Regions from separate parts of the Nocardia sp. NPDC020380 genome, predicted to be linked through region 3. Evidence: riboswitches for the same ligand, from Rfam matches in the RefSeq annotation. Region 3 holds a riboswitch; each other region holds the start of a gene.
What was found. A riboswitch is a leader RNA that binds a small molecule or an ion and turns the genes downstream of it on or off. The one in region 3 is predicted to bind S-adenosylmethionine.
Positions count from the first base shown of each region.

Region 1 (3,266 bases), on a different contig from region 3:
GGCCTTGTCCGCCAGGCCGACTCGCGCCAGCAGCGCCAGCGCCTCGGCATTCGCCTCCGCCTTGGGACGGCCCTGCGAGGCGACCGGCGCCAGCGCCACATTCTCCCGGACCGTCAGGTGCGGAAAGAGATTGAAGTTCTGGAAGACGAAACCGATGCGCGCCCGCTGCCGCAGGATCTCGCGCTCGGACAGCTCGTGCAGCTTGTTGCCCTTACGGCGGTAACCCACCAGATCCCCGCCGACCCGGACCGTGCCCGCGTCCACCTGTTCCAGGTGATTGATGGTTCGCAAGAGCGTGGACTTCCCGGAACCCGACGGGCCCAGGATGACCGCGACCTCACCCGGCCGCACGGCCAGATCCACCCCGCCCAGCACCTCGTTCGTGCCGAAAGACTTACGGATGCCGCGCAATTCGACCGCGTACTCGCTCATTTCCGCACGCTGCCCTTCGCGAAATGCCGTTCGATATAGAACTGGATGACGCTCAGCACCGAGGTCAGCACGATGTACCAGACCGTCGCCACCATCAGCAGCGGCACCACCCGGCCGTTCCGGCCGTAGATGACCTGCACCTGATAGAACAACTCGGCGATCGCCATCGTCGACACGATCGACGTGCCCTTGAAGAGGCTGATCACCTCATTGGCCGCGTTCGGCAGAATGCCGCGCATGGCCTGCGGCGCCACGATCGTGAAGAACTGGCGACGCCAGGGCAGCCCGAGCGATCTGGCCGCCTCCCACTGCCCCTGATCCACCGAAATGATCCCGGCCCGAATGATTTCCGCCGAATACGCCGCCTGATGCAGGGCCAGGCCGATCACCGCGGCGGTGAAACCGCTCAGCGCCTGGTTCGTCTGGAAGTGCGCGAACTCCGGTCCGAACGGAATGCCGATCGACACCGTCTTGTACAGGTACGCCAGGTTGAACCAGAACAGCAACTGCACGATCAGCGGAATCGAGCGGAACGCCCAGATGTACGTCCACGCGATCGTCTGCAGCACCGGGTTCTTCGACAACCGGCCGATGGCCAGCACGATCCCGAGCAGGAAACCGATGAGGGTGCCCCAGAACGTCAATTCGAGGGTCACCTTCAGGGCCGCCAGCACCGACCTCGCGGTCACGTACTGCGCGAACGTGGACCAATCCCAGCCGGGATTGGTGACCAGCCCGTGCACGAACTGCGCGACCAGCAGCAATGCGACGGCGGCCGCCACCCAGCGCCACGGATGCCGCCGGCGGGCGATCGGCAACGCGCCGTCGTCGACCTCCTCGCGCCGTTCCGGCGGCGCGGCCAGGATGCTCATGACAATGTCCCTCCATCGGTCCTGGCGGGAAGCACCCGCACCCGAACGTGAAGGGGGTTGCTGCGACGTCTACGAGCCAGGTCTCTCGATCGCTCTGGATGGTGATGACGACGATACGAACCGGACCGGCGACTGTCGCCGTTCCGGATCACCGTGAATCGAATTGCGCCGCAACAGGACTAGCTCGCGGCTTCGCTGATAGCCCCCGCCCCGTCGTGCAGCGCGCGGAAACCGCTGCGATGGAAGACCAGTGGCTCCGACTCCGGGCGCACGCTCAGACGACGCACCCGCAACAACACCACCGCGTGATCACCGGCGGGCACCTGCGCGTGCACCGAGGTCTCCAGCCAGGCCGTGGCGCCCGCGATGAACGCCGCGTTCCCGTTCCCGGTGCGCAGGTCCACATTCCGGAAGCGATCCCCGGTGCGCGAGCTCAGATTCAGCGCCGCTTCCCGCTGCTCGCCGTCGAGCAGGCTCAGGCCGAGCCGGCTCGCCTTCTCCAGCTCCGGCCAGGTCTGCGACGAATACTGCATGCAGATGGATACCAACGGCGGATCCAGCGACACCGGCACGAAGGTGCTCACCACCAGCCCGTGCGCCACACCCCCGATGCGGGCGCATACCGCCACCACCCCGCTGGGGAAGTGCGCGAACGTCCGCCGGAGATCCGTACCGTCGACTGAGGTCAACGCGGCGGTCCCGCCGCGGATCGAGGTCAACTCGCCCATCGCCCCAGTGCAACACTCCCGCGCGGCCGCCGACAGGGTTGGGATCGGCCCGATCGCAAGGGGTGCGGAAACGCCGCGAACCCGCCCGAGCGGGTCCGCTCACCTACTCACTTCGACTTCGCCGCGGCTTTCGCCTGCTTCTTGAATTCCCTGACCTGAGTCAATGATTCGGCATCCGTCACATCCGCCACGGAACGCCGCGAACCCGCTTCGCCGTACGCGCCGGCGGCCTCTCGCCAGCCCTTCGCTTGCAGGCCTTCCTGTTTACCCAACAGGGCCAGGAAGATTCGCGCTTTCTGATCACCGAAACCGGGCAGCGCCTTCAAACGCTTCAATACTTCCTTGCCGTCCGGATCACCCTCGGTCCACAACGCGGAGGTCTGCCCGTCGTAGTGCTCGACAATGTATCGGGCCAGCTCCTGCACCCGGCGGCCCATGGACCGGCCGTACCGGTGAATGGCGGGCGGGGTCGCGGCCAGCTCCTCGAATTCCTCCGGATCCGCGTTCGCGATCTTCCGGATATCGAATCCGCCCATGCGGTCGGCGAGTTTCTGCGGACCACGGAATGCGTGCTCCATCGGAAACTGCTGATCGAGGGCCATACCCACCAAAAGGGCGAAATCATCCGTGGAAAGCAGTTCGTCGGCGGCGGGATCCTGCGCAATAACCAGCTTTCGGCTCACCATGCTCCGATCATCCCATCCATCCTGCGTTGCGGTGACGCGGGTCACGACTAGGCTTCGGCGCATGCCCGACACCATGGCTATTTCTTCAGTGGGAAACACGCCGCACGACGGCGGAGGCTCCGGACTGCGACCGGACCGTTTCGACCGCGACGGCCAGGACCAGCTGGTCGACGTCCAGGATCTGCAAGCCGCACTACCCGGCATCCGCAGGCTCCGGACCTGGGCGCACGACGCGCTCGCCACCCGCCCCGGCGAAAACGCCGTCGATATCGGCGCCGGCACCGGCTCCGAGGTCATGGCCTTCGCCGACCGCGTCGGACCGACCGGCACCGCCCTCGGCGTGGAACCCGATCCGGACCTGCTGGCCGCCGCCGAACGCCGCGCCCGCCAATCCGGCTCCACCGCCAAATTCGTCTCCGGCGACGCCTACGGGCTGCCCTTCGGCTCCGACACCTTCGATGTCGCCCTGTGCGAGCGCGTCTTCCAGCACCTCACCGGGCCGGCCCGCGCCGCCCGGGAGATCGCCCGCGTCCTGAAGCCCGGCGGCC
Region 1 covers NZ_JBIRVQ010000005.1:477,235-480,500, forward strand. The annotation lists gene ACH438_RS16170 (amino acid ABC transporter ATP-binding protein) at 1-432, opposite strand, end outside; gene ACH438_RS16175 (amino acid ABC transporter permease) at 429-1,304, opposite strand; SAM riboswitch class I at 1,314-1,409, opposite strand; gene ACH438_RS16180 (flavin reductase family protein) at 1,484-2,032, opposite strand; gene ACH438_RS16185 (HhH-GPD-type base excision DNA repair protein) at 2,140-2,718, opposite strand; gene ACH438_RS16190 (methyltransferase domain-containing protein) at 2,792-3,266, shown strand, end outside.
Region 1: it holds a riboswitch for S-adenosylmethionine, as region 3 does, so the genes downstream of both, ACH438_RS16175 (amino acid ABC transporter permease) here and ACH438_RS20155 (rhodanese-like domain-containing protein) in region 3, are expected to answer to the same signal.

Region 2 (3,266 bases), on a different contig from region 3:
GATGTCCGGCAGCTGTCGGTCCAGGATGACCTCGTGCTGCTGAGCGCCGTCGAGGACGACGACCCCCTCGTCGAAGAACTAGCGGCCCGCTACCTGGTGCCCTGACCCAACTCTCGGGGGCTCGCGGCTCCACCCCTCTGCGCCGGGGCTTCCGCCCCCGAACCCCCAAGAGCTGTCTCAGAGTTGGTCAGAAGCCGCAGGGCGCTGCGCCCTCGGTGCCCTTGCCGAACGGGCGGGTCTCGGGCTCCGGGTTCCAATGCCCTTCGGTGCGTGTGTAATTCCAGGCCGGGCCCTTTTCGACGAGGGTCGAGACGGCGTCGATGAGCCGGTCCACATCGGCCGCGGTGGTACCGAGGCCGATGCTGGCGCGCAGGGCGCCGTCCATGCCGAGGCGGGCGAGCAGCGGGTGCGCGCAGAAGCGGCCGTCGCGGACGCCGATACCGTGCTCGGCGGACAGGTAGGCCGCGACCTGGCCGGGCTCGAAACCGTCGACGGTGAAGGCCACGATGCCGACCGCGTCGGTGCTGTCCCGCCAGATTCGCAGGAAGTTCACGCCCGGAACGGTTTTCAGGCCGTAGCGGAGGCGGTGGGTGAGGTACTGCTCGTGTTCGAGGACCGTCGTCTCGTCGAGCGCGGCCAGTGCGTCGCAGGCCGCGGCCAGGGCGGCCACACCGAGCACATTCGGGGAACCGGCCTCGTGCCGCTGCGGGGCCGGAGCCCACTCGACACCGTCGGTGGTCACCGAGCGCACCGCGCCGCCACCCGCCAGGTACGGGTCGGCCTGGTCCAGCCAGTCTCGGCGGCCCACCAGCACGCCCGCACCGAACGGCGCGTACGCCTTGTGGCCGGAGAAGGCCAGGTAGTCGATGCCGGTGGTCCGCAGGTCGATGCGGCGGTGCGGGGCCAGCTGCGCGGCATCCACCAGGATGCGGGTGCCGCACTGGTGCGCGATCCACGCCAGCCGCTCCAGCGGCAGCAGTTCCCCGGTCACGTTGGAGGCGCCGGTAACCGCAAGCAGCGCAGCGGGTTTCGAGCACAGTTCCGCGACCAGGCGCTGAATGGTCTCCTCGATGGTGTCCGCGATCGGCACCACGCGGCGGCCGCGCTGCGTCCAGGGCAGGAAGTTGGCGTGATGTTCCACGTCCAGCACCACCGTGTCACCGGGCACGCAGGCCGCGAGCAGGTTGAGCGAATCGGTGGTGTTGCGGGTGAAGACGACCACCTGGTCGTCGGCCGCGTTCAGGAAGCGGGCGACGGTGGTGCGCGAGTTCTCGTAGCAGTCGGTGGAGACGCGGGAGGCGTAGCCGGCGCCGCGGTGCACGCTCGCGTAGAAGGGCAGCAGTTCCGCGACCCGGTCGGTGACCTGCTGCAAAGCGGGGGCGCTGGCCGCGTAGTCGAAGTTGGCGTAGGTGGTGGTGCCGCCCTGTACGAGGGGCACCTGCAGCTCACAACCCGAGACGGTGGCCAGCGGGGCACAGGTCTGGTCGGCGAAAGCAGTCATCACGAAATCCCATCGGATCCATGGACGCGCGATCAGAAAACGAATGATCGAGAGTCCGCGCTTGCCGCGCCCGGTCGGGCGACAGCCGGGTCGTCACCCGGAGCACCCCACCGCGGAGGAGGGTTGCCGACCAGCAAGCCGGGGCTGAACGCTGGTACTCATGACCTGATTGGAGAGGTTTGCAGATGGGCGGGCGGCTTGTCAACCCCGGCCCGCGCTGTGACGGATGCCATAGGAGCGGCCGCAAAATCATCCGAAAGTTGGATCGGGTGGGCCCCGAAGTTCGAATCGCGCGATCGTTGCTGGCGCGTACGGTTGGTGGAGAAGTTAGGGTAGCCAAAGGAGAGCGCCCGGGGAGTTGAAACGAGGTTGCTCGACCATGTTGGACACCACCACGCCCTTCTCGACGCTCATTCGCACCGCGACCGAGCAGCAGCACAACGAGGCCGAACACTCCACCTTCATGCGTGACATGCTCGGCGGACAGCTCGGGGTCGAGGCGTTCTACCGCTACACCGCGCAACTCTGGTTCGTGTACGCCGCCCTCGAAAAGCATTCCGCCGCATTGGCTTCCGACCCGGTCGCCGGGCCGTTCGTGCGCCCCGAACTGGAGCGCCTGCAGTCCCTCGAAACCGATCTCGCGCACCTCGGCGGCGAGAACTGGCGCGACGGACTCACCGCGCTGCCGTCCACCGCCGCCTACGCCGCCCGCATCGACGAATGCGCGCAGACCTGGCCCGCCGGGTACGTGGTGCACCACTACACCCGCTACCTGGGCGATCTCTCGGGTGGTCAGGTCATCCGCGGGACTGCCGAAAAGCTGTGGGGCCTGCCCAAGAAGGGCGACGGCGTGCGGTTCTACGTCTTCGACGAGATCTCGAATCCGGCCGCGTTCAAGCGGGAGTACCGCGAGAGCCTGGACCGGCTGCCGGTGGCGGGCCCCGAGGTCGAGCGGGTGCTAGACGAGGCGCGGCACGCATTCACGTTGAACACGGACCTGTTCCGTGCGCTGGGCGCGGAATTCGCCGCGTAACAACGAGATTCACGAAGGTCGCCGGTCTGTCGGAGGGATCGGCGACCTTCGCCGGATCGGCCGCGGAGACCGGCGCGTGGAAGCGGATCTTCGCGGCTGAGAGACCGCCGGTCGTGCGCGCTGTCACGGCCGGCGGTCTCGCGCTCTGCGGCGGGGATGCGGTCTCCGGTCCGGTGTTCGGGGTGCGCGAGGTTTTGCCTGCTCTTGCGCTCGCGGGCCGGGATGGGTTGCTATGGATCGGTGAGTATCGCGCTGCTGTTGAGTTTCCTGGGGCTGTGCATTCTGCTGGCCCTCACGCCGGGGCCGGATACGTTTCTGGTGCTGCGGTTCTCGATGGCCGGTTCACGACAGGGCGTGGCCGCGGCGATCGGATCGGCCTTCGGCGGGCTGGTGTGGGCGGTTGTCGTCGCGGCGGGAGTGGCGGCGCTGCTGGAGCAGTCGGCCACCGCCTATCGCACGCTGAAGGTGGTCGGCGGAATCTACCTGCTGTACCTGGGGGTTCGGGCGCTGCTCGCGCATCGGCGGGAGCAGGGGCGGGCCGCCGCCGAGCTCGATGAGGTCGGGGCGGAGCTGGAAGCGGCTGGGGCGCAGCGGGAAACCGCCGGGGCGGCGCGGGGCGCGTCGTCGCTGCGCTCGGCGTTCGCTGCGGGGTTGCTATCTTGCATCTTCAATCCCAAGGTGGGGTTGTTCTATCTGGCGGTGCTGCCGCAGTTCCTGACGCATGTGACCTTC
Region 2 covers NZ_JBIRVQ010000005.1:286,047-289,312, reverse strand. The annotation lists gene ACH438_RS15285 (hypothetical protein) at 1-105, shown strand, start outside; gene ACH438_RS15280 (aminotransferase class V-fold PLP-dependent enzyme) at 188-1,501, opposite strand; SAM riboswitch class IV at 1,554-1,667, opposite strand; gene ACH438_RS15275 (heme oxygenase (biliverdin-producing)) at 1,881-2,534, shown strand; gene ACH438_RS15270 (LysE family translocator) at 2,775-3,266, shown strand, end outside.
Region 2: it holds a riboswitch for S-adenosylmethionine, as region 3 does, so the genes downstream of both, ACH438_RS15280 (aminotransferase class V-fold PLP-dependent enzyme) here and ACH438_RS20155 (rhodanese-like domain-containing protein) in region 3, are expected to answer to the same signal.

Region 3 (3,266 bases):
GTCGGCCAGCTCGCCCGACTCCCAGTTCGCCGCGCCAGGCAGGATCAGCATGGCGCTGTCCGCCGGCTTCAGGTCGTCGAGTGCGATATCGGGCGTGATCCGCAGCCCGCCCATCGAGGTGATCGGTTCGAGCGTCCACCCGACCGTCTTGACCTGCCAGGTTCCGGGTTCGCGATGCCACAGCGGACGGTTGATGTGCGCAGTGGCGAATCCGGGCTCCCAATCGGAAAACGTGTCGTATACGGCCAAATGCACTGTTTTCATCATGACAGTATGCTGTCATGTTTGACAGCATACTGTCAATGGTTCGGGCAAAAGAAAACCCCGGCCGCATCGACCAGGGTTCTCCACTGCCGCGGATCAGCTCAGCGCGTGATCCAGATCGTTCAACAGATCCTCGACATCCTCGAGACCCACCGACAACCGCACCACACCATCCGTGATGCCCACGGCCGCACGGCCTTCCGGGCCCATCGCGCGATGCGTGGTGGTGGCCGGATGCGTGATCAGCGACTTCGCATCACCCAGATTGTTGGAGATATCGATGATGCGCAGGCCGTTCAGCACCTCGAAGGCGCGCTTCTTGGCCTCGTGCTCGGGGGCCTTCAGCTCGAAGGTGACCACCGTGCCGCCGCCCGACATCTGCCGCTGCGCCAGCTCGTACTGCGGATGCGACTCCAGGAACGGGTACTTCACCCACGCCACCGCCTCGTGCCCCTCCAGGAAACGGGCGATGCGCAGTGCCGAATCCACCGACTGGCGGACCCGCAACGGCATCGTCTCCAGGCCCTTGAGCAGCGTCCACGCATTGAACGGGCTCAAGGCCGGGCCGGTATGCCGCATGAGGTTCTTCACCGGGCCGTCGATGTACTCGTGCGACCCGAGGATCGCGCCGCCGAGCACCCGGCCCTGACCGTCGATGTGCTTGGTGCCCGAGTACACGGTGATATCCGCGCCCAGATCGAAGCCGCGCTGCAGCAGCGGGGTGGCGAACACATTGTCCAGCACCACCTTCGCGCCCGCGGCATGCGAAAGTTCCGACACCGCACGCACATCCACCAGGGTCTGCATGGGATTGGACGGGGTCTCGAAGAACACGGCCCGGGTGGGCACCGACAGCGCCTGCTCCCACTGGTCCAGATCCTCGCCGTCCACGAAGACCGTCTCCACGCCGAAGCGCGGCAGGATCTCGTTGCACACCACGAAGCAGGAACCGAACAGGCTACGCGCCGCCACCAGGCGGTCACCGTTGCCGACCACCGCGGCGAGCGCGGTGAACACCGCGGACATGCCGCTGGCCGTCGCGAACGCGGCCTCGGCGCCGTCCATCAGGCGCAGCCGCTCCTCGAACATGGCGACCGTCGGATTGCCGTAGCGCGAGTAGACGAAATGCTCGACATCACCGGTGAAGGAGGCTTCCGCCGCCTCGGCGCTCTCGAACACGAAGCCCGAGTTGAGGAACAACGCCTCCGAGGTCTCCTCGAAACCCGAACGGCGGGTGCCGCCGCGCACGCTGATCGTCGCGGGACCGACGCCGTCGGGAAGCGGCTTGTCGAACGAGCCACCAGAGATCATGACTGCCTCCAATCAGAGCGAGGTAGGTATCCGGCGGACGCGCTCACGACTGCCGCCACGGCAGCCCGTCGGCCCGCCAGCCGGTCCGGCCGCGATGCCCCTGCGCGTCCAGCGCACCTTCGAAACCCTCGACGACATTGAAGGAAGGCGTGAATCCGGCGGCGGTGGCGGCCGTGGCCGCACCGATCGACCGCTGCCCGGAACGGCAGATGAAGATGACCGGCGCCGCCGAGTCCGCGTTCCGGTCGGCCAGCGCCTGCTTCAGCTGGTCCCCGAACCGCGCGTTCGGCGTGCCCGTGGTGTCGACCCACTCGATCAGCGCGGTCGGCCGCCCGATGCCGCTGGTGTCGGGTACCCCGACGAACCGCCATTCGGCTTCGGTGCGGACATCGACCAGTACCGCGTCGGGATTGTCGCGCAACAGCTCCCACGCCTGCTCCGGCGTGATGTCACCTGCGTAGCTCACTTCGAACCTCCTGTGAATCCGCACTTGCCGCACCCGTTTTCGGTGCGAGGCCAGGTCGTCACCCGGAGCACCCCACCGCGGAGGAGGGTTGCCGACCAGCGAGCCGGGGCTTGACGCTGGTACTCATGACCTGGGAGAAGATTGCCCGGATTCGGGCCCGGCTGTCAAACGCCTGCTCACTATCCGGAATTGCAGACGACCCAGGTACCGGCGTTCTTGGTGAAATGCCAGGTGGTGGTGTCCTCGCGGTCACCGGTGCGGAAGGTGACCTGGGCGGTCGCCTTGTCGCCGTCCAGGGCCGGATCGGTGAGCCCCTCGAATTCGAAGGTTCTGCCGGTCCCACCGGGGACATGCAGGGGAGAACGGTTCTCGTCGAAGTCCGGGCAGGCCGCGCCCGCCTTGGGAGTGTCGGTGCCGCTGCGGGATTGGATGAAGCCGCGGGCCGCGAGGGACAATCGATCCGAATCTGTGACATTCTTCTCAGCCGGCGACACCAGGGCCGCGATCAGGATGCCGAGGATGACCAGCAGAATCAGGGTCGCGGCGGTCAGGAACGGCCACATCGCGCGTTTATCGGTCTGGTCGATCCGGACCTGCTGCTCCTCCACATCGCTCATGGCTAGATCATGCCTGGTCGACGCGGGTCTCTGGCCGCCGGGATGGGAGTACGCGGAAGTGGGCCGCGGCGTCACCGATAGAATCAACCGAATTGCCCGCGCGCGAGCGGGAATAGCCACACCACGCAGCAACGCTGCAGCGTCGGGGGTTCCAGGACGGCACCACCCGAGGCCCAGGGCGTCAACTTAGCCTAAGCTAAGACCGACGGCTGAGACCGACCGCCAAGTAGATTTTCGACCATAAGGGTGCGCGTAAGAATGACCGAACAGAGTGCAGCGACCCGCCCGCTACGCATTGCGATCGTGGGCGCGGGCCCGGCCGGCATCTACGCGGCCGACGCGTTGATGAAGTCCGACAGCCCCGCCGGTTTCGATGGAGTGAGCATCGACCTGTACGAGCGCATGCCCGCGCCGTTCGGTCTGATCCGCTACGGCGTCGCCCCCGACCACCCGCGCATCAAGGGCATCATCACCGCCCTGCACAAGGTGCTCGACAAGCCGCAGGTGCGCCTGCTCGGCAATATCGACTACGGCGTCGACATCACCCTGGACGACCTGCAGCAGTTCTACGACGCGGTCATCTTCTCCACCGGCGCCAACGCCGACCG
Region 3 covers NZ_JBIRVQ010000007.1:97,262-100,527, forward strand. The annotation lists gene ACH438_RS20145 (type 1 glutamine amidotransferase family protein) at 1-264, opposite strand, end outside; gene ACH438_RS20150 (O-succinylhomoserine sulfhydrylase) at 361-1,575, opposite strand; gene ACH438_RS20155 (rhodanese-like domain-containing protein) at 1,619-2,041, opposite strand; SAM riboswitch class IV at 2,057-2,172, opposite strand; gene ACH438_RS20160 (hypothetical protein) at 2,221-2,658, opposite strand; gene ACH438_RS20165 (FAD-dependent oxidoreductase) at 2,917-3,266, shown strand, end outside.